DNA from 3 places in the Arthrobacter sp. UYEF21 genome. Region 1 is predicted to be linked to each of the others. Evidence: riboswitches for the same ligand, from Rfam matches in the RefSeq annotation. Region 1 holds a riboswitch; each other region holds the start of a gene.
The links. Region 1 has a riboswitch for S-adenosylmethionine ahead of ABIB27_RS09025 (DUF1737 domain-containing protein). Riboswitches for the same ligand answer to the same signal wherever they lie in the genome.
Positions count from the first base shown of each region.

Region 2: another riboswitch for S-adenosylmethionine. It lies ahead of metX (homoserine O-acetyltransferase MetX); the one in region 1 lies ahead of ABIB27_RS09025 (DUF1737 domain-containing protein).
Region 3: another riboswitch for S-adenosylmethionine. It lies ahead of ABIB27_RS00990 (aminotransferase class V-fold PLP-dependent enzyme); the one in region 1 lies ahead of ABIB27_RS09025 (DUF1737 domain-containing protein).

Region 1 is NZ_JBEPNF010000006.1:122,107-128,834, reverse strand. Features, by position in the region: gene ABIB27_RS09045 (hypothetical protein) at 1-292, opposite strand, end outside; partial or broken gene ABIB27_RS09040 (amino acid transporter) at 565-696, opposite strand; gene ABIB27_RS09035 (O-succinylhomoserine sulfhydrylase) at 1,133-2,341, opposite strand; gene ABIB27_RS09030 (rhodanese-like domain-containing protein) at 2,342-2,761, opposite strand; gene ABIB27_RS09025 (DUF1737 domain-containing protein) at 2,758-3,015, opposite strand; SAM riboswitch class IV at 3,029-3,144, opposite strand; gene ABIB27_RS09020 (hypothetical protein) at 3,328-3,609, shown strand; gene opgC (OpgC domain-containing protein) at 3,776-6,247, shown strand; gene ABIB27_RS09010 (acetyl-CoA C-acyltransferase) at 6,234-6,728, opposite strand, start outside.
Region 2 is NZ_JBEPNF010000008.1:6,528-13,255, reverse strand. Features, by position in the region: gene ABIB27_RS10215 (DeoR/GlpR family DNA-binding transcription regulator) at 1-353, shown strand, start outside; gene ABIB27_RS10210 (histidine phosphatase family protein) at 405-1,085, opposite strand; gene ABIB27_RS10205 (CPBP family intramembrane glutamic endopeptidase) at 1,129-1,914, shown strand; gene ABIB27_RS10200 (VOC family protein) at 2,046-2,684, opposite strand; gene ABIB27_RS10195 (bifunctional o-acetylhomoserine/o-acetylserine sulfhydrylase) at 2,889-4,214, shown strand; SAM riboswitch class IV at 4,290-4,404, shown strand; gene metX (homoserine O-acetyltransferase MetX) at 4,418-5,533, shown strand; gene ABIB27_RS10185 (hypothetical protein) at 5,606-6,121, opposite strand; gene ABIB27_RS10180 (SGNH/GDSL hydrolase family protein) at 6,523-6,728, opposite strand, start outside.
Region 3 is NZ_JBEPNF010000001.1:214,948-221,675, forward strand. Features, by position in the region: gene ABIB27_RS00990 (aminotransferase class V-fold PLP-dependent enzyme) at 1-1,233, opposite strand, end outside; SAM riboswitch class IV at 1,269-1,382, opposite strand; gene hisN (histidinol-phosphatase) at 1,542-2,354, opposite strand; gene rsgA (ribosome small subunit-dependent GTPase A) at 2,410-3,525, opposite strand; gene aroA (3-phosphoshikimate 1-carboxyvinyltransferase) at 3,509-4,900, opposite strand; gene ABIB27_RS01010 (DoxX family protein) at 4,907-5,443, opposite strand; gene ABIB27_RS01015 (sigma-70 family RNA polymerase sigma factor) at 5,687-6,562, shown strand; gene rsrA (mycothiol system anti-sigma-R factor) at 6,559-6,728, shown strand, end outside.

The DNA.
Region 1 (6,728 bases):
GGGCGGCTGCGGCTCCGGAGGCGAGGTTCTTGGCGGGACCGGACCTGATCGCCTGGGCGAACCGGACGAAGCCGACGGGTACCGCAGCAGTGCCGGCCGCTGCCAGGAACTGCCCGGCCACCCAAAGTCCGCGGCTGCGCTGCAGCATCGCCAGCCGCAATGCCGGGTCCTTCGTGGCGTGCACCATGCCCACAAAAGAGATCCCCACCCCCCAGCAGCAACTCGCGGCAACGATGACCGTGCCGGCCCGCCTGTAGGGTTTGTTCGCTGTCTGGGCGTTGGATGAGTGCATGGCTTGCTCCCGGTCCGGCGGATGCGGTGGCCCAGCAACATCGCGGAGATGACCATGAAAATACCCCGCGGCACCGCCCCGGTCAACGGGCGAACAGGTTCGACCGTCCAACCCGCCTGGGTTCCACAGGCGCAGCGGCACCACCAGGCGCAACAGGCGCAGCGCCGCTCAGGCGCCCACGGCCAGCCGGATCCCCAGCGTGAGCAGCACGGCTGCCGCCCCGAAGCCGTCAACGCCCCCGGACGGACCGCGGGGCGCGCCGCCATCACGCCGTACTCCACCAGGAAGGCGGCCCCGGCAAAACGGACCACGTCCACGATCACGGGATTGGACTGCAACAGCGCCCCCACACACGCGATGCAGGCCGCAATGAGGACCGTATCGGAGACGCTGCAGACCAGCACGACGGCGCCACATGCTCGCCGCGGATGCCCTGCCGCAGCACGAACGCGTTCTGGCTGCCAATGGCCACGATGAGGGCAGCTGGAATGGGATGGCCTGCAGGAGCTCGGCGGCAGCGGGTCCACACCGGGCGCCCCATCCCGCTGGTGGTGAATGCCGACTCGCTGTCCATCTGGTTCCTGCCGGCGCCGTCAAGCCTTCCGGCGGACCTCGGCGCCTGCTTTGGAATCCACCGCGAGGATGAACAGCATTCCACCCGTTTGCTCCGGACAGGAGCGGTGATGGCCGCAGTGACCGCAACGCCCGGGCCGGTCCAGGGATGCAGCTCCTCCGGAGCAGCATTGCCTCGCAGCCCCGGTGCTCAACCAGCTGACCGAGTCGGTCCGCCAGACTGCGGCCCGGGAACTCCGCCAGCCCCAGGCCGCAGCCTGACCGCCGTCAGACCTGCTTCAGGGCCTGCTCGAGATCGCCGATGAGATCGTCCACGTCCTCCAGCCCCACGGACAGGCGCACCACGCCGTCGCTGAGCCCGATCGCGGCGCGGCCCTCCGGGCCCATGGCACGGTGGGTGGTGGTGGCCGGATGGGTGATCAGGGACTTCGCGTCGCCCAGGTTGTTGGAGATGTCGATGATCCGTAAGGCGTCCAGCAGCGCAAAGGCGGCGTCCTTGCCCGAGCGGCCACCCGCCGTCGCAAGTTCCAGGGTGAGGACGGTGCCGCCGGCCTTCATCTGCTTCGCCGACAAAGCGTACTGCGGGTGCGACTTCAGTAGCGGGTATTTGACCCAGCTGACGGCCGGCTGCTGCTCGAGCCATTCGGCGAGCCGCAGCGCGGACGCAGAGGAATGGTTCACGCGCAGGGCCATGGTCTCCAGGCCCTTGGTGAGCACCCAGGCGTTGAACGCGGAGAGGGACGGGCCGGTGTGCCGCATGAGCTGCTTGACCGGGCCGTCAATGAATTCCTTCGTCCCCAGGATCGCCCCGCCCAGCACCCGTCCCTGGCCGTCCATGTGCTTGGTGCCCGAATACACAATCACGTCCGCGCCGAACTGCCCGCAGCGCTGGAGCAGGGGAGTGGCAAAGACATTGTCGACGACGACGGTGGCCCCGGCGGCGTGCGCCAGTTCGCTGACCGCGGCGATATCCACGATCTCCTGCATCGGGTTTGACGGCGACTCGAAGAACACCGCAGTGGTGGGCTCGGACAGCGCGGCGCGCCACTGGTCCAGGTCCGGGCCATCCACAAACACCGTCTCCACGCCCCAGCGCGGCAGGATCTCGTTCAGGATCACAAAGCAGGAGCCGAACAGCGACCGCGCGGCCACCACCCGGTCGCCGGCAGCCAGCAGGGCACCCAGGGCGGTGAACACTGCTGACATGCCCGACGCCGTCGCGAAGCACGCTTCGGTGCCTTCGAGCAGGCGGAGGCGCTCCTGGAAGGTGGCCACGGACGGGTTGCCATAGCGGGAGTAGACGAACCGCTGATCCTCGCCGGTGAACGCGCGCTCGGCCGCGGCCGCCGACTCGTACACAAAGCCGGAGTTCAGGAAAATGGGCTCGGTGGTCTCCTGGAAGTGGGTGCGGTCCAGCCCGCCGCGGACAGCCTGCGTGTCTGCGCTCCAGCCCTCGGCGTCTTCGTTGAATGTCATTTAGCGGCTTCCCGGGTTGGTGGGCAGTCCGCTGTTTTTCCAGCCGTTGACGGTGCGGTCGCCGTAACGGTCCGGCTCGCCTTCGAAGCCCTCGAGGACGTTGTAGGAGGTGAACCCGGCCTGCGTCGCGGCGATCGCGGCGGCGACGGAGCGCTGGCCGGAACGGCAGATGAACACCAGTTCCGTGCCGTCGTCCGCCGGGGCCTGTTGCCTGAGGTCGGCGATAAAAGCAGCGTTGGGAATGCCGCCGGGGAACGTCCACTGGATGAACAGGGGATCGTTGTGCTTGTCGTTCGCGGACGCGGTGTCCGGGATGCCGATGTGGGCCCACTCGCCCTCTGTGCGCACGTCCACCAGGATGGCGCCCTGTTCCAGCTTGGCCCAGGCTTCCTGCGGGGTCAGGTCTCCGGCGTAGCTCACGCGTGGCCCTCGCCGTCGAACTCGAGGTCTTCCACTGCCGTGGCGACGGCGGCATCCGCACTGGCGATCGCGGCCGGGAGGATGAGCGCCTGGGCAACAATCACGGCGTTGCCGTTGAACGTGGCGGCGGGGCTGCCGTGCAGCACATACCCCTCGGCCAGGGCGGCGGATATCCGTTCACAAAAGGCCCGGTCATCCGGGCCTGTGATAAGCCGGTAGGACAGTTTTTCTTCAGGGGCAGGTGCGTCAGACACGACGGATCTCCTTCTCTCACGCTTGCAGCTCGAATGGGTCGATATGCCGAGTATTCACCTGAGGCACCCCGCCGCGAAAGGGAGGGTTGCCGACCGGCCAGTCAGGGCTTGGCACCGGTTCTCATTACTCACCAAAAACGTAACATCCGCCGTGCCCGTCTACACTGCCGCCATTGTCATGTTCCGTAACCATCGCGTGCTTCCGTGACCTGCGGGCTGGCGGCACAATCGAATCCTGGGGGGCTGTGTGCCGCACTCGCGACGGTGGGGCTGGGCAGTTGCCGTAACGTTTTCGGGCCGCCGCCGCCGTGCATGCCGCCTGCGATCACCGTGACGCCGGCGGAGGCAAAACCCGGTGACCGGGTAGCGGTCAGCGCCCCGGTCGCGGCCTGCGATGCGGGCTACGGCCCTTGTGCGCAGGTCTCCGTGGAACTGCTGGATGCCCATGGCACCACGGTGCTGGAGGAGTTCGCACCCATGACCGACGACGGCGGCTTCACTTTCGTGTTCACCGTCCCGGCAGGCATGGCCCGGGGGAAGCCGGGGTCACCGCGCAGCCGTTCAACCTGGACTGGTGCGACGACACCGGGGTGAATCCTGGGCGGCTGACCCGGAGGTCGCCGGGCCAGCCGGACGGCGCCGGGTTGAAACCGAATGGCCCCGGGTCGAAACCGACCGGCCAGCGAAGACCGATAGAGTTTGGCGGGGGCACCGGCCACCATCACTGAAGCAGCTGCACTGGGGGAGGGTCCACACCAGCATGCCAACAGCAACCGCACTAAGGCGCGTACCGCCGTCGGCCGTACCCAGACTGCGGAGCCCGCTACCGGCCGCACTTCTGGCGGCCCTGCTCGTCCTGTTCAGCCTGCTCACCGCGGGCTCCGTCCACGCGGCCGAGCCTGAGCCGGCGGAAGGCAAACCCCTGCTTGGAGCTGTCCTGGAGTGGGGCGACGATTCGGCGCAGGGTTTTGCCGAGCGGCTGGGATCTTCGCCGGCGCTGCTGTGCCACGAAATCTCGCTGCCCGTGCGCTCCGGCGAGGAGCAGGACATCCGGGAATTCCTCGGCCAAGCCGCTGGCCAAGGCGCCCAGGCCATGCTCACCGTGCGGCCCACGGCGGCGCTGGACCAGGTGGACGCCGCTGCCGCTGGAGCCTTTGCAGCCAAGGTTGAGGACCTGGCGTCAGCTTTCCGCGGTACGCTCCTGGTCCGGTTCGCCCCGGACATGAACTCAAGCTGGGTGGATTGGGGCCAGCAGCCGGTCGCCTACAAGTCGGCGTTCCGGAACGTTGCCGCAGAGTTCAAAACTGCGGACGACGCCGGCACGGTAATGGTGTGGCAACCGTACCTTGGGCGGGACTACCCTTTTGAACGGCACCGGAACGCCCCGGCCCCCGGGTCCGAAGGCTTCGCCCTGCTGGACACCAACGGCGACGGAAGCTGGAACAGTGCAGATGCCGCCTACGCTCCGTACTACCCGGGCGATGACGCCGTGGATTGGGTGGGGCTGACGGCTTACCACGATGACACCGGCGGCAACTCCGCCGTCAACACCGTTCCCGCGGACGGCGAGCTGTCCGCCATGCTGACGCAGTCCGGCAGCGAAGACTTCTACGCCACGTATGCCGCTGCCCGGAACAAACCGCTGGTCCTCCAGACCGCAGCCTTCTACAGCCCTGCCTCCGGCGGCGCCGCAGAGGCCGACATTAAAACGTCCTGGTGGGACCAAACCCTCAAATCGGCCACGTCCGCAGAATTCGCCAGGATCGCTGCCGTCGTCTGGGACGAGCGGACCAGCACCGGGGATACCGGGGTGGTCAGTATCGACTGGCGGCTCACCGGCAACTCCGGCATTGCCGGAGCTGCGGGGGAGAGCCTGGTTCGGTCCGGACTGACTACCGGCCCGGTGACGGCTATCAGCGGGGGCCAGCAGGCCACGCGGGCCAACTCCCTGTCCGGGGCCGCAGCCTGGAGTGTCGCCGCGGCCATGGTGATCCTGCTGGTTGCCTTGTGGCAGTTGCCGCGGCGCGTCGGCGCGGTTGGCGCCTGGGCTTATGGCGATCCGTCCAAACGCGATTCCCGCGTGGACTTCCTGCGGGGACTGGCCATTGTTTTTGTGGTGGTCAACCACCTGGGCATGACGTCGCTGTTCCAACTGCTGACCCAGGAAGCGGTGGGATTTGTTTCCGGGGCAGAGCTGTTCGTCCTGTTCTCCGGCCTGGTGGTGGGCATGGTTTACGGCCCGCGGGTGAAGAACGACTTCGGCAACGTGGTGGACCTGACGTCCCGGCGCGCGGGCAAGCTGTACGTGACGGCGCTCGCGGTCCTTGTTGGGGTCTTCCTGCTCTCGCTGCTGCCCTTCTTCCAAACCGACGCGCTGACCACCTACGCGGACCAGGGAACCGGGGGTGCGGGACACAACGCAGTGGGCCGGACCTACGACCTGTACGCAGGGATGGAAACGCTCCTGCAATTCCCGGTGCCCGCCCAGGTGCTGCCCGCCATCGTCCTCCTGCAGTTCGGTCCGTGGCAGTTCAACGTGATGGGCCTCTACGTGGTGCTGCTGCTGGCCAGCCCCCTGATCCTGGCCGCCCTCAACCGCGGCAAGGCGCTGTGGGTCCTCGCCGCGACGCTGGGCCTCTACGCAGTGGGTGCGGCCACCCGTTTCAGGCTGCTGCCCTCCCAGTTCGAGGATTCTTTCCCGCTGCTCGTATGGCAGGTGCTGTTTGTCATCGGCCTGGTGGCGGGTTTCCACCGAAACCGTATCGTCGCCTGGCTGTCGTCGCACCACTGGGTGGTAGTGGCATCCACGGTGTTGGCGTTCGCTTCCGCGTTCCTGTCCTGGTGCAACCCGTACCTGGCTAACGGGTTCGACCTGCGCCTGGCCATCATCCCGGACACCGCCTACCGGGCCATGTACGACGCCTTCTTTGCCCGCACTTACCTGGATCCGGGCAGGCTGCTCAACGTCCTGGTCCTGGTGGTGGCCGCCTACGCGTTCCTGACCGCCTACTGGAAGCCGGTACAGCGGGCCCTGGGCTGGTTCCTGATCCCGCTGGGGCAGGCCACGCTGTACGTCTTTATCCTGCACGTGGTGCTAATCGCCGTGATCGCCAACATCCCGGCCCTGCGGCAGGGCGACATCCTGATCAATACGGCCGCGTATGCGGCTATCCTGGGTCTCCTGTGGCTGATGGTGAAAAAGCGCGTCCTGTTCGGGATCATCCCAACTTAAGGATCAGGGCCTCGCCCTGGCCACCCCCACCGCACAAGGCCACCACGCCCGTGCCGCCGCCGCGGCGTTTCAAAGCCAGCGCCTGGTGCAGCACGAGCCGGGCCCCGGAGGCGCCCACCGGATGCCCTAAAGCGATGGCGCCGCCGTCGGCATTGATCCTTTCGGCATCGATCCCCAGGTCCCTGGCGGACTGCAGCACCACCGAAGCGAAGGCTTCGTTGACCTCAATGAGGTCCAGGTCAGCTACCGTCAGCCCCTCGAGTTTCAGGGCCCGTTCAATGGCGCGGGACGGCTGGGAGTGCAGGGAGCCGTCCGGTCCGGCGGTCTGGCCGTGGCTGCCGATCTCCGCAATCCAGCTGAGCCCGGCCGCCTCCGCCGCGGCTTTGCTGGCCACCACCACGGCGGCCGCGCCGTCGGACAGCGGCGAGGAGGACCCTGCGGTGATGGTGGCTGAGTCCGCCGTGGAAAAGGCGGGCTTCAG
Region 2 (6,728 bases), on a different contig from region 1:
TCATGGTGACCGGCGGCATCCTCAACCCGCGCTCCTACGAGCTGGTGGGCCCCTACACGGACATCATCATGCAGAAGGTGGTCCTGGACATCGCGTTCATCGGCGTAAACGGTATCGACCCGGAGGTAGGCCCCACCAACACCGGTGAGGGCGAGGCGTCAGTGAACGCCCTGCTGGCCAGCCGGGCCCGGGTGTCCTACGTGCTGGCGGATTCCTCCAAGGTGGGAGTCCGGGCTTTCGCCACGATGGACGGCTACGCCTTCAACCGGCTGATTACGGACCACGGTATCTCCGCCGAGGACAAGGCAGCGTTCGAAGCCAACGGCACGGAAGTGATCGTGGCGCCGCACTAATATGTGCTGGCCGGTGTCCTGAACCACAGGCGGCCCGGCCCATCATCAGCTCTAATAGATCAGCGGCGGCGCATCCAGGACGGTCGCGTCCACCCGGCGGTCCACCCACTGGGTGAACGGCATATCCAGTTCATACTTATCGAGTTCGGTGCGCACCAGGGTCCGGACCTCGGAGTTGTTCGGGTTGTTAAGCGATTCGAAGTACTCCACCGACCAGTGGAACCAGCGCATGCAGAATAGCCGCATGGTCAGTCCGTGGGTTACCAACAGTGTGTTCGGTGCGTAATCCGGTTTGGACCAATGGCGGTAGAGCGTCTCCATGAAGGATGAGATCCGGTCGTAGACGTCTGAGCCGGATTCGCCCTCCCGGAACCGGTAGAAGAAATGCCCGTAGGCGTTGCGGAGCTCCTTTTGGTCCTCGATCTCGCCGCTGATCTGGAAATTGGCCCAGTCCTGTTCGCGGAGGCGCGGTTCCTCGATCACCCGCTCGGTCAGGTTACCCAGGTTGAGTGCCTCGAGGGTCTGGTATGCCCGCAGGTAAGGCGAAACATACACGCAGACCTGCCTGCCTTCCAGCTCACGGCGGATCCGTTCGCCGGCCGCTGTGGCCTGCTCCAGGCCGAGGGGAGTCAGTGGAATCCGATAGTCCGGGACCCTGTTGTAGATGGACGTATCGACGTTGGCCGTGGACTGGCCGTGCCTGACCATGATGATTTTTCCTGGCGCGCTCATAAGCCCCAAGCATAAGTGGGTGTTAACCCGGCAAGATGGAACCATGTTGGTTCCCTCGCGCCGTCGGCTGCGTATCGAAGTCTGGATTGTGCTTGGACTGTCCCTGGGGCAGTCCGCCGTGTACTCAGTGGTTCAACTGCTGGACAAGATGTCGCGGGCCCCGCTTGCGGAGGGAACCTCCACGCTGAACCAGTCGCGGAGTTCCCGCGAATACTTCGACCTCACGTACCAGTTGCTGGATATTATCTTTGCCCTGGTACCCGTGCTCCTGGTTATCTACTTCCTCACGGACCAACGGCAGTCGGGCGCGGGCGCGGGCGTGAGCACGCACGGCAGTTCGGCCTTCCAGAAGCTCGGATTCAATTTCGCCAGGCCGGGCCGTGACCTGTTGCAGGGCCTTGGCCTCGCAGCACTGATCGGGATTCCATCGCTGGGCCTCTATGCCGCGGGCCGGGCGCTGGGAATCACTACCGCCATCATTCCCAGCGCACTCGACGCCCACTGGTGGACCATTCCCGTGCTGATCCTCTCCGCCCTGCGGCATGCCGTGGTGGAGGAAGTCATAGTGGTGGGCTACCTCCTGGACCGCTTCGGCAAGTTCGGCTGGAGCATACCGCTGGCAATTTTTACCAGTTCCCTGCTCCGCGGCACCTATCACCTGTACCAGGGATTCGGGCCGTTCTTCGGCAACGTCGTTATGGGGGTGGTGTTCGCTTGGCTTTATACCAGGACGAAGCGGGTGATGCCGCTGGTCATCGCCCATGCGGTGCTGGACATTGTGGCTTTTGTGGGCTTTAGCTTGTTCGGCCGGGCTGTTGGCTTGGGGTGACGCGGCTGGGTTCCGTTAAAGCGATTCGGCCGCCGTCGGCAGGTGACGTCGTTGTCACGCGCTGATGGCGGCCGAAGATGTGATCCGGGCAGCGCTGCCCGGGGGATCGGATATTGGTCGGAAACGGACCGTCAGATGGTGACGGCTCCGGTGGCAGTTTCGAACGTCACGGACAGGATGCCTGGGGTTCCCTTCGGTGCAACCCACTCGACTGCCACGTCCTCCAACGGCTTCTCTACCGGTTCACCCAGCCAAGCCGTCACTCGCTCGGCGGACCCGGCGATAGTCAGGCAGCTCATCTTGACGTTGCTCTCATAGGCGTTGGACGGGTGGAGGGAGGGGTCGCCCTCCCACTTGAGCATGTAGGGAACCTGCGGGTCCGCGATCAGGCCCAGGATGCCGATCTGCTTCCAGGCCAGCTCACGACCGTCCGGGAACTTGCGGTTGCCGTTGACGGCGGCCCGGCCCAGGCGGTCTTCGAACGGGGCGAGGTCGTCCACTTCGACGCACCATCCCATCCAGCCGCCGCCGGCTTCGGACCGTGCCCGGACAGCCTGCCCGAAGGGAGCCTTGTCCGAAGCCGGGTGGTTCAGAACCTCTACAACTTCCAGGTATTTGTGGTCGGCGAGGGGAATGATCATGTTTCGGGTTCCGAAACGGGGGTGCACTCCACCCTTCACGGCTTCAACGCCGAGGGCGGACGAAATACGTTCGGTGGTGGCAACGAGGCCATCTTGTTCACAGGCGTAAGAGACGTGATCCATGCGCATGCCATCATCTTGGCACTTTGTGATGCGCCTCTCAGCTAAGGGTTGCCTTACCAGGTTTTGTGTTTCGGCAGCCCATCGACACCCGCGCACAACAACCCTGAAAACCGCCCCTGACCACCTTCGTCACAATCCTGTTACCGGCCCGGAAGCCTTCCTACACTGAACGCACATGCGCAGTGCCATATCTCGTCAAAGGAGCCCTGAATGTCGAACGGATGGTCTTTCGAAACCCGCCAGATCCATGCTGGCCAGGAGCCGGACAGCGCCACAGGCGCCCGTGCCCTCCCGATTTACCAGACGACGTCGTTCGTCTTCCCCAGCGCGGAAAGCGCCGCCAACCGGTTTGCCCTCGCGGAGCTCGCGCCGATCTACACACGCATCGGCAACCCCACGCAGGATGCCGTGGAGCAGCGTATTGCCAGCCTGGAGGGCGGGCTGGCGGCCCTTCTGCTGAGTTCCGGACAGGCGGCGGAAACCTTTGCCATCCTGAACATTGCCGAGGCCGGGGACCATGTGGTGGCCAGCCCCAGCCTCTACGGCGGTACTTACAATCTCCTGGCGCACACCCTGAAGAAGTTCGGCATCTCCGTGACGTTTGTGGCGGACCCGGACAACCTGGAGCAGTGGCGGGACGCCGTGCAGCCCAACACCAAGCTCTTCTTTGCCGAGGTGGTCTCCAATCCGCGACAGGACGTGCTGGACATCGAGGGCGTGTCGCAGGCCGCCCACGATGCCGGCGTGCCGCTGATCGTGGACAACACCCTGTCCACGCCTTACCTGATCCGCCCGCTCGAATGGGGCGCAGACATTGTGCTCCATTCGGCGACCAAGTACCTGGGCGGGCACGGCTCTGCCATCGCCGGCGTGATCGTGGACTCCGGCAATTTCGACTTCGGCAAGGACCCGGAACGGTTCCCCGGCTTCAACACTCCGGATCCGACGTACAACGGGCTCGTGTACGCCCGGGATCTCGGGGCCGGAGGGGCGCTCGGCGCCAACCTGTCCTACATCCTGAAGGCGCGGGTCCAGCTGCTTCGTGACCTCGGCTCGGCGGTGTCCCCGTTCAACGCCTTCCTGATTGCCCAGGGGCTGGAGACGCTGAGCCTGCGGGTGGAACGGCACGTGGCCAACGCAGTCGACGTTGCGCGCTGGCTGGAGGCAAGGGACGACGTCGAATCGGTCGCCTATGCGGGTCTGCCGTCCAGCCCCTGGTACGAACGGGGCCGCAAGTACGGTCCCAAGGGCACCGGTGCCGTGGTTGGATTCACCCTGGCCGGCGGGGCGGAAGCAGGCAAGCGCTTCGTGGACGCCCTGGATCTCCACTCGCACGTGGCCAACATCGGGGACGTCCGCTCGCTGGTCATCCACCCGGCGTCCACCACGCACAGCCAGCTCCCACCCGAGCAGCAGGCCATCGCCGGTGTGACACCGGGGCTGGTGCGTCTATCGGTGGGCATCGAACACATTGATGACATCATCGCCGACCTCGAAGCAGGGTTCCGGGCGGCCAAGGGCGCGGCCGTCAGCTGAGCCAGGAAGCCCCGCGAAGTCACAACCAGTCACACTCTTAGCCAGAGGCCGGGGCTGTTTCGTACACTCGAAGCAGGTCATGAGTGTCAGCGACAGCCCCGGCTTGCTGGCCGGCAACCCTCTTCCGTGGCGGGGTGCCCCGGGTGAGGACCTGGCCAGCCGGTCAAATGACGGCGGGCAAGCGCGTAGAAGAGGTCCTTTCCATGACGATCACCATCTCCCGAACTGCGGCTCCCGGAAACGGCGTGGTCCGCTACGCCAGCATTGGCGGCCTGCAGCTCGAAGCCGGCGGCAACCTGCCGGACGTCACTCTGGCATACGAAACGTGGGGAACGCTGAACGCGGACGGCTCCAATGCCGTCCTGATTGAGCATGCTCTGACCGGCAGCACGCACGTGACGCGCGGCGACAGCGACGAGCCCGGCTGGTGGGAGCAGCTGGCCGGACCCGGTGCGCCGGTGGACACTGACCGTTTCTTTGTGGTCTCCATCAACATTGTGGGCGGCTGCTACGGCTCCACCGGCCCGTCGTCGGAAGCCCCTGATGGAAAGCCATGGGGATCCCGTTTTCCGTTGGTGACGCTGCGTGACACCACGGAGGCTGAGGCGCGGCTGGCTGACCAGTTGGGCATTCACAGCTGGTTTGCCGTGCTGGGCGGCTCGTTGGGCGGCGCGCGTGCGCTGGAGTGGGCGGTCAGCTTCCCGGAACGGGTGCAGCGCTGCGCTGTGATCTCGGTCGGGGCGGCGAGTACGGCCGAACAGATCGCGTTCGCCCAGGCGCAGACCCTCGCCATCCGGCAGGACATCAACTTTAACGACGGCGACTACTACGGCGGACCGTTGCCCCAGGACGGCCTGGCGCTGGCCCGCCGCATCGCCCACATCACTTACCGTTCGGCAGAGGAACTCGACGGCCGTTTCGGACGCTCAGCGCAGCTTCCCGAATCACCGCTTCGGGCCGCAGCGTTGGGGGAGCGCGGGCGCTATCAGGTGGAAAGCTACCTGGACCACCAAGGGAAAAAGCTGGTGAGCCGCTTTGACGCCAACAGTTACATCGCGCTCACCGATGCATTGATGAGCCACGATGTCAGCCGCGGCCGGGGCTCCCTGGACGAGGCTCTTGGCCGCGCCACCGCCAGGTTCTTCGTGGCGGCCGTGGACAGCGACCGGTTGTACTTTCCGTCGCAGTCCCGCGAACTGGCCGACGCGCTCCCCGGCGAGGTGGACGTCCATGTCATCGAGGCTCCGATCGGCCACGACGGCTTCCTGACCGAGATCGGCCAGCTCGGCAACCAGCTGCGGAGCGTGTTCCTGGTCTAGGACGGGTTCCAGGTTTAGGGCCCGTTCTGGTTCAGGGCGGAGGTTCCCTGCCGCCGAGGTTCTGGGCGGGGATCAGCCGTTCATGATGTCGGAGCGGCGCTTCATGTATTCCTCCATGGCCAGTTCACCATTGCTGTACTGCTGGTCCAGCTCGGCTAGCTTCCGGGCGCGGTAGCCCTGCGGGGCCGACGGCGGCGGGGGAGTCGCCGGGGCAGAGGGGGCCTTGGGTGTTTCTGCACTGCGCTGCTGCCCGTTCTGGGGCTCCCCATACTGTTGCGGCTGACCGTACGGCGGGAACTGCTGGCCGGGGAACTGCTGGTCGGCGGGCGGAACAGGCTGTATCGGCGGGAGTGGCTGGCTCGGCGGCAGGGGCTGCGGGCTCATGATCTCGCGGTAGCCGCCGCTCATGTAATCCTGCTGCGTGTAGCCATCGCGGGGCTGCCGGTTTTGCTGTCCGGGAAACTGACCGGGGTAGCCGCCGGAGAACCCCTGCCCCTGATTCCGTTTGTTGACAGATTTCCGGTACATCCGCATCGCAATCGGAATCACGAACGACAGGATGATGATCCAGAAAAACAAGCTGTTCACGGTGTAGCGCCTCTCATATGTGTCCTTCCAGCTTAAGCCCCGGCCAGCCTAAGTCTCCGGAGCCACCCAGACGGCCCGGATTCCCAGGAAAGCCCCGTCCCGGTCCACGGCGCACTGCACCGCACGCTCCACGGCTTTGCCCCGCGTCGTGCCGCGAAGGGGCCCGATCGGGCGCGTCGAACACACGGATGTCCAGCTCGCAGCGACCGGGACAGAGGATGTGCCGCCAGAAACCGGCCAGCCGCCTTTTCAGCAGGACCACGTGCATCGGCGCACCGTCCACGGGAACGCGGGAGCGATGCCGCCCAGATAATGCCCGGCGGCGGAATAGCCCATCACGTATTCGTCGTAGCACTGGATCAGGTCGATCCGCCGAGTGGGGCCGGGCGCCGCGCCGGCGGCTAGCGGCGGACGTCGGTGGTGCCCAGCGGACCCTCACCGGAACCCAAGGGGACGCCCGGACCGAACACCGGCCCCGGCGTCGGGCGTTTTGCGGTAATGCCGTCGCCGGAGGAGCGGTTGCGCAGCCGCCGCACCACCCACGGGACAAAGTGCGTGCGGGCCCACACCAAATCCCCGGACCGGGCTTCGCGCCACGTGCGCTGTG
Region 3 (6,728 bases), on a different contig from region 1:
GCCGAAGCTGGCCCGCAGGGATCCCGACGGGAGGCCGAGGCGCTTCAGCAGCGGGTGCGCGCAGAAGCGGCCGTCCCGCAGGCCAACGCCGTGCTCGGCCGAGAGATACGCGGCCACCAATCCGGCGTCGTAACCGGCCACTGAGAAATTCACGACGCCGATGGTGCCGGTGCCAGGGTCTGTGTCCGAGAAGATCTGGTGGACGGTGACGCCGTCGATCTTCCCGAGCCCGTCCACCAGGAATGACCGGATGGCTGCCTCATGGGCGTGCCAGCGGTCCTGGTCCAGCGACGCGATGACCTGCGTGGCGCGGGCCAGCGTGGCGGCCCCCAACACGTTGGGGGAGCCGCCCTCGTGGCGGGCGGGTCCGGTAGCCCAGCTGACGCCGTCGAGCTTTGCCTCCCGGACGGCGCCGCCGCCTGCCAGATGCGGCGTACCGGAGTCGAGCCAGTCGGTGCGTCCCACCAGGACCCCGGCACCAAACGGGGCGTAGAGCTTGTGGCCGGAGAAGGCGAGGTAGTCGACGTCGTCCGCGCTGATGTTGATGCGACGGTGCGGCGCCAGCTGCGCGGCGTCCACCACGATCCGCGCCCCGTATTCGTGGGCGAGGGCGGCCAGTGCCCTAATCGGGAGGATCTCGCCGGTGACGTTGGAGGCGCCGGTGACCGCGAGCAGGCTGACGTTGCCCTGCTCAAGTTCGGCACGGAGGACCTCGATGGTCCCGGCAACCGTGTCGGCGGCGACCACACTGCGGTGCGGGACGCCCTGCCACGGAAGCAGGTTGGCGTGGTGCTCGATGTCCAGGTAGAGAACGTCACCGGTGGGCCGCCCGTCCGTTTGCGGGAGGCAACCCGCGAGGAGGTTCAGCGAGTCAGTGGTGTTCCGCGTGAAGACGACGGAGTCGTCGTGGCGGCCGCCTACGAAGTCCCGGACGATGTTCCGGGCGTTCTCGTAAACGGACGTGCTGATCTGCGACGCATAGCCGGCACCGCGGTGGACGCTGGCATAGAACGGCAGGATCTCGTTGAGGTAGGCGGACACAATGGAGAGTGCGGGGGCGGACGCGCCGTAGTCCAGGTTTGCGTACCTGACGTGACCGCCCTGGATCAGCGGAGCCTGGATTTCCGCACCGGTGACGGCGGACAGCGGGCGTCCCGCAAGGGCGCCTGGTTCGCTGGAAAGACCGGTGGCGACGGTGTTCTGGATGGCGGGGGAGACGGTGGCAGTAGTCACGGGGACCTCACTCAAAAAGGATTCCCGGTCCCGGGAATCCGCGCTTGCCGGGTCCGTTCCGGACCGGCCTGGTCGTCACCCGGGGCACCCCACCGCGAATGGAGGGTTGCCGGCCAGCAAACCGGGGTTTAGCGCTGGCACTCGTGACCTGTTAAGGAGCCTATTTCATCGCTGCGGCCGGAGAAAAGCCCGGCTGAATGTTAAGTCGTTTATTACGTTCATTTACCCAGAAGGCGATTCTTGCGAACATAAGGCGGCGGACGCCCCCTTCAGGAGGCGCCCGCCGTCGATAATTCGGTAAAGTGCGCCTACAGCAGATCGTCCAGGCCGGGATTGAGGCGTTTGAGGACCTCGGAGTGCAGGATCGAGTTGGTGGCCAGCGCATTGCCGCCGAATGGCCCGTCCTGGCCCTCCAATGAGGTGAACCGGCCGCCGGCCTCCACCACGATGGGGACCAGGGCCGCCATGTCGTACAGGTTCAGCTCCGGCTCGCAGGCGATGTCAACGGAGCCTTCGGCCACCATGCAGTAGGACCAGAAATCGCCGTACGCGCGCGTCCGCCAGACGTCCTCGGTCAAGCCCAGGAAGTCATCCAGGTTGCCGCGTTCCTTCCAGCCGCCCAGGCTTGAATAAGACAGCGAGGCATCCGCGAGGTTGGACACATTCGAGACACGGAGCCGGGTTGCTGCGGCAAGGGACCTGCCCATGTAAGCGCCGGCGCCCTTTGCTGCCCACCAGCGTTTGCCCAGCGCGGGTGCGCTGACCACGCCCACCACAGGTTCGCCCTCGTCCACGAGCGCGATTAGCGTGGCCCAGACGGGGACGCCGCGGACAAAATTCTTGGTGCCGTCGATCGGATCAATGATCCAGCGGCGGGAGCCGTGGCCGGAGCTGCCGAATTCCTCACCGAGTACGGCGTCCCGGGGGCGCGAGCGGGACAGCTGGCCGCGGATGGCCTCTTCAGCCGACTTGTCCGCATCAGTGACCGGCGTCAGGTCAGGCTTGGTCTCGATGTGCAGGTCCAGCGCCTTGAAGCGGCTCATGGTCTGGTCATCCACGGAATCTGCCAGCACGTGGGCCAGGCGCAGGTCATCGTTGTAGCTCGAAGCGGGTTGGATCATGGTTCCAAACTACCGTCTAACGGGCTCAGGGTCGGGGACGTCGGGCGCCGGTCCTCTAGCCCACGCTGCCCAGTTCCTTGGATTCCTGGCCTTCCAGCCGCGGGTCGCTGCCCAGCAGGCGCCGCAGCGAAGCAAGCCGGGCCGGGCCGGTGGGACCGGCCTGCCCTTCGGCCACCCACGAGTCCAGCCCGCACTTGACCGCGGCCGCGTTGTGTTTGCAGCCACGCTCGCACGCATCCGTGCCAGGCTCCAGGTCCGGGAACGACCGCAGGATCCGGTCCGGGTCCACGTGCGCCAGGCCGAACGAGCGGATGCCGGGGGTGTCGATGATCCAGCTGCCGGCCGGGGCGCCTGCCAGCTTCAAGGCAAGGGCCGACGACGACGTGTGGCGGCCGCGGCCCGTCACCGCGTTCACGCCGCCCGTGGCCCGTTCGGCGCCGGTGAGAGCGTTCACCATAGTGGACTTGCCCACGCCCGAATGGCCCAGCATCACGGTGACTTTGCCGTCGAGGTAGGCACGTAGCATTGAAACGGCGTCGCCGTCCAGGCGGGCCGAGAGGCCGTCATCGGAACGCGCGTCGATGCCGGAGGCGGCGGAGTCGGCCGTCCGGCTGATGATCACCGGAAAGTCCAGGTGCTCATAGTTGGACAGCAGTTCTGCGGGATCCTTGACATCCGCCTTGGTGACGAGCAGCAGCGGCTCAATGCCGGCGTCGTATGCGGCCACCAGAGCGCGGTCGATGAAGCCGGTGCGCGGCTCCGGGTTCGCGGCGGCCACCACCACCACCAGCTGGTCGGCGTTGGCCACCACGGCACGCTCGATCGGATCCGTGTCATCGGCGCTGCGGCGCAACAAAGTGCGTCGGTCCTGGATCCGGACCAGGCGGGCCAGGGTGTCGGGCTCGCCGGAAACGTCCCCCACCAGCGAGACGAAGTCACCGGCCACCACAGGGGAGCGGCGCAGTTCACGGGCCCGTGCGGCGATGATGATCCGCTCGTCGCCCGAGTCCTCACCCACGACGGCGGTGTACCGGCCGCGGTCCACGGTGATGATGCGGCCCGTGACGGCGTCGTCGTGGCTGGGGCGGTCCTTGGTGCGCGGCCGTGAGCCTTTTTTGCTGGGGCGGATCCGGACGTCGGACTCGTCCCAGGAGTCAGTGCTGCGGGCCACCGCTGGAACCTTCCGTGCCGTCGCCGGCTGCTGTGCCCTGCGCGAGCATGTCCGCCCACATCTGTGGGAACTCCGGCATGGTCTTGGCGGTGGTGGCGATGTCCTGCACCTCGATTCCCGGCACGGCCAGGCCGAGGATTGCCCCGGCCGTGGCCATTCGGTGGTCCGCGTAGGTGTGGACGACGCCGGCGTGCAGCTTGGCCGGGCGGATCACCAGCCCATCGCTGGTTTCCTCGGCATCGCCGCCAAGCAGGTTGATTTCGGTGACCAGCGCTGCCAGCCTGTCCGTCTCGTGGCCGCGAAGGTGGGCGATGCCGGTCAGCTGCGACGGACCGCTGGCCAGGGCACACAGAGCCGCCAGTGTGGGGGCGAGCTCGCTGGTTTCGTCAAACACGGCTCCCTTGATCTCCGGGCCGCCCGTGACGGTCAGGACGCCATCAGCCAGGCTGACCTTCGCGCCCATATCCACCAGGATGGTCCGCCAGAGATCGCCCACCTGGGTGGTTCCGGCCGGCCAGTTCGGGATCCTCACCGTTCCGGCGGAGGCCAGGGCCGCAGCCAGGAAGGGGCCGGCGTTGGAGAGGTCCTGTTCGATGCGCTGGTCAAACGCGCGGATAGGGCCTGGTGCCACCACCCAGTTGTTGGGCACGGAATCGTCCACCGACACCCCGACGCCGCGGAGTACCGCCACCGTCATGTTGATGTGGTCAAGGCTGGGCACCGGTCCGCCCGCGTGCTCCAGATGGAGGCCGTCCGTGAACCGCGCGCCCACCAGCAGGAGGGCCGAAACAAACTGTGACGACGCGCTGGCGTCGATCACCAGGTGGCCGCCGCGGACTTCCCCGGTTCCTTCAACGGTGAACGGCAGCGCCGAGGGGGCCGCGCCGTCGTCCGCTGTCAGGGCCACGCCGAGCGCCTGCAGCGCCTCGATGATGGTGCCCATGGGGCGCTTCCGGGCGTGGGGGTCGCCGTCGAAAACACTGGCGCCCGTCCGCAGGGCCGCAAGCGGCGGGACAAACCGCATCACCGTTCCGGCCAGGCCGCAATCAATGTGCGTCCGTGACGACGGCGCCTCCTGGCTCAGGGGCGTGACCTCCAGGTCCGGTCCAAACGCGCCGTCGCCGGGCACCTCTGTAATGGTGGCGCCCAACTGGCGGAGGGCGTCAATCATGAGGGCGGAGTCGCGGGAATGCAGGGGGGCCCGCAGCCGCGATGGTCCGTCAGCCAGTGCGGCCAGGACAAGGAACCTGTTGGTCAGGGACTTTGAACCCGGCACGGTGACGGTGGCGTTGATCGGCCGGCTCGCAAACGGCGCGGGCCAGTACGGGACGGTATCGGCGGAACCGGGATAATCAGTCGGGGTGGAACCGGTCATCCGTCCTTACGCCCCCGTTGCGTGTTCCACGGCGCGGCGTACGGCCTTGTCCGCCTTGTGGAACTGCTTTCCGGTGGTCTTCCGGGCACCCGCAGCAGACTTCCGGGCGTCGGCAGCGATGTGCTCGGCACGCCAGGCGAGGCCGGGCTTGCCGGCCGTGTCCATCGATGCCAGCAGGGCGCCGCCGCTCAGGGAGACGTTCTTGAGGAGCTGGTTGCGGCGCGCCTCGCGGCCAGCCTTGGTGCTTATATCCGCGCTGCGCCACTCCACAAACGTGTTCAGAAGCGAAATGGCGGTGAGCAGTGTTGCCGCGAGGCGGCTGAACTTACCCAGGCCGAACAGGACGCCTGCACCCACCTGCGTTCCGCCGATCACCCGAGCCAGCATTTTCTCGTCAGCCTGGAACGGCAGGGACGCCGCGGCCTTCCGCAGGAGGGGAGAGAGCTGTTGCGCGGTGTCATCGGCGTTCTTCAGCTTGTCCAGTCCGGCGATAACGAAACTGGATGCCAGCATGGGCCGGGCGAGAGTACGGACAAAGGACATGGATTTCCTCCTGGCTGGACGAACCGCACCGAATGCGGCGGAGTCCGTTCTAGTCTTGCACTTTTGCGGAATATTTGCCCGCCGCCAGCGGTTATGGATTGCGGGTCCGACGAACACCTGTCGGCTCTAATCATGGCCGGACCACTGGTTGCCGGGACAGCGCTGGCCTGCCTCGTGTCAGCTTGAGAGAGAGTGGAGTTGCCCTTGAGGTTTCTGAAGGACGGCCCGGAGACTTCCGGCCCCGTGGCACTGCAGGCCCTGGAATCCGATCCCCCAGAGTACGGAACGCCGCGTGCCAAAGCCGTCACAGTAGACTTGAGCGCAATGAGTACCGTGGATCCGGCCGTTGCGGCCATGTATGAAGCCTCGCGACCTAACGACAATTCCGCTGGCGACGCCAAGCCTGATGCGGCTTCGACTGTGCCTGAAACGCCGGCACCCGAAACAACGGCGCTTGAAGCCGTTGGACCTGGTTCGTCGGAGCAGCCCGTGGACATCGCCACAGAGTCAGCCGAAGAACGGCGCATCCGCTTCGAGCGCGACGCCATGCAGTACGTGGACCAGCTGTACTCGGCTGCCATGCGTATGGCCAGGAATCCCGCCGACGCAGAGGACCTGGTGCAGGAGGCCTACACCAAGGCGTTTTCCGCGTTCCACCAGTACAAACCCGGCACCAACCTCAAGGCCTGGCTGTACCGGATCCTGACCAACACTTACATAAATCTTTACCGCAAGCGGCAGCGCGAGCCGCTGCAGTCTAACTCGGACACTATCGAGGACTGGCAGCTGGCCCGGGCGGAATCGCACACCTCCCGCGGCCTGCGGTCCGCCGAAGCGGAGGCACTGGACCACCTGCCTGACTCTGACGTCAAGCGCGCTCTTCAGTCCATTCCGGAGGAGTTCCGGCTGGCGGTCTATTTTGCCGACGTCGAGGGCTACGCGTACAAGGAAATTTCCGACATCATGAACACGCCCATCGGTACCGTGATGTCCCGGCTTCACCGCGGCCGGAAAATGTTGCGGGACCTGCTGGCGGACTATGCCGCCGAACGAGGATTCAAAGGCGCCGTCGAATCACAGGACACGGCCGCAAGCACAAAACAGGAGAACAGGAAATGAGCGACTGCCAAGGATTGGGCGACTGCGATGACGCCCGGATGCAACGCATCTACGAGTATCTCGACGGAGCATTGACCCGCGAGGACATCACGGAAATCAAGCGACACCTTGACGACTGTCCTGAATGCACCGAGCAATACGACCTGGAGTGCGTGATCCGCAACAT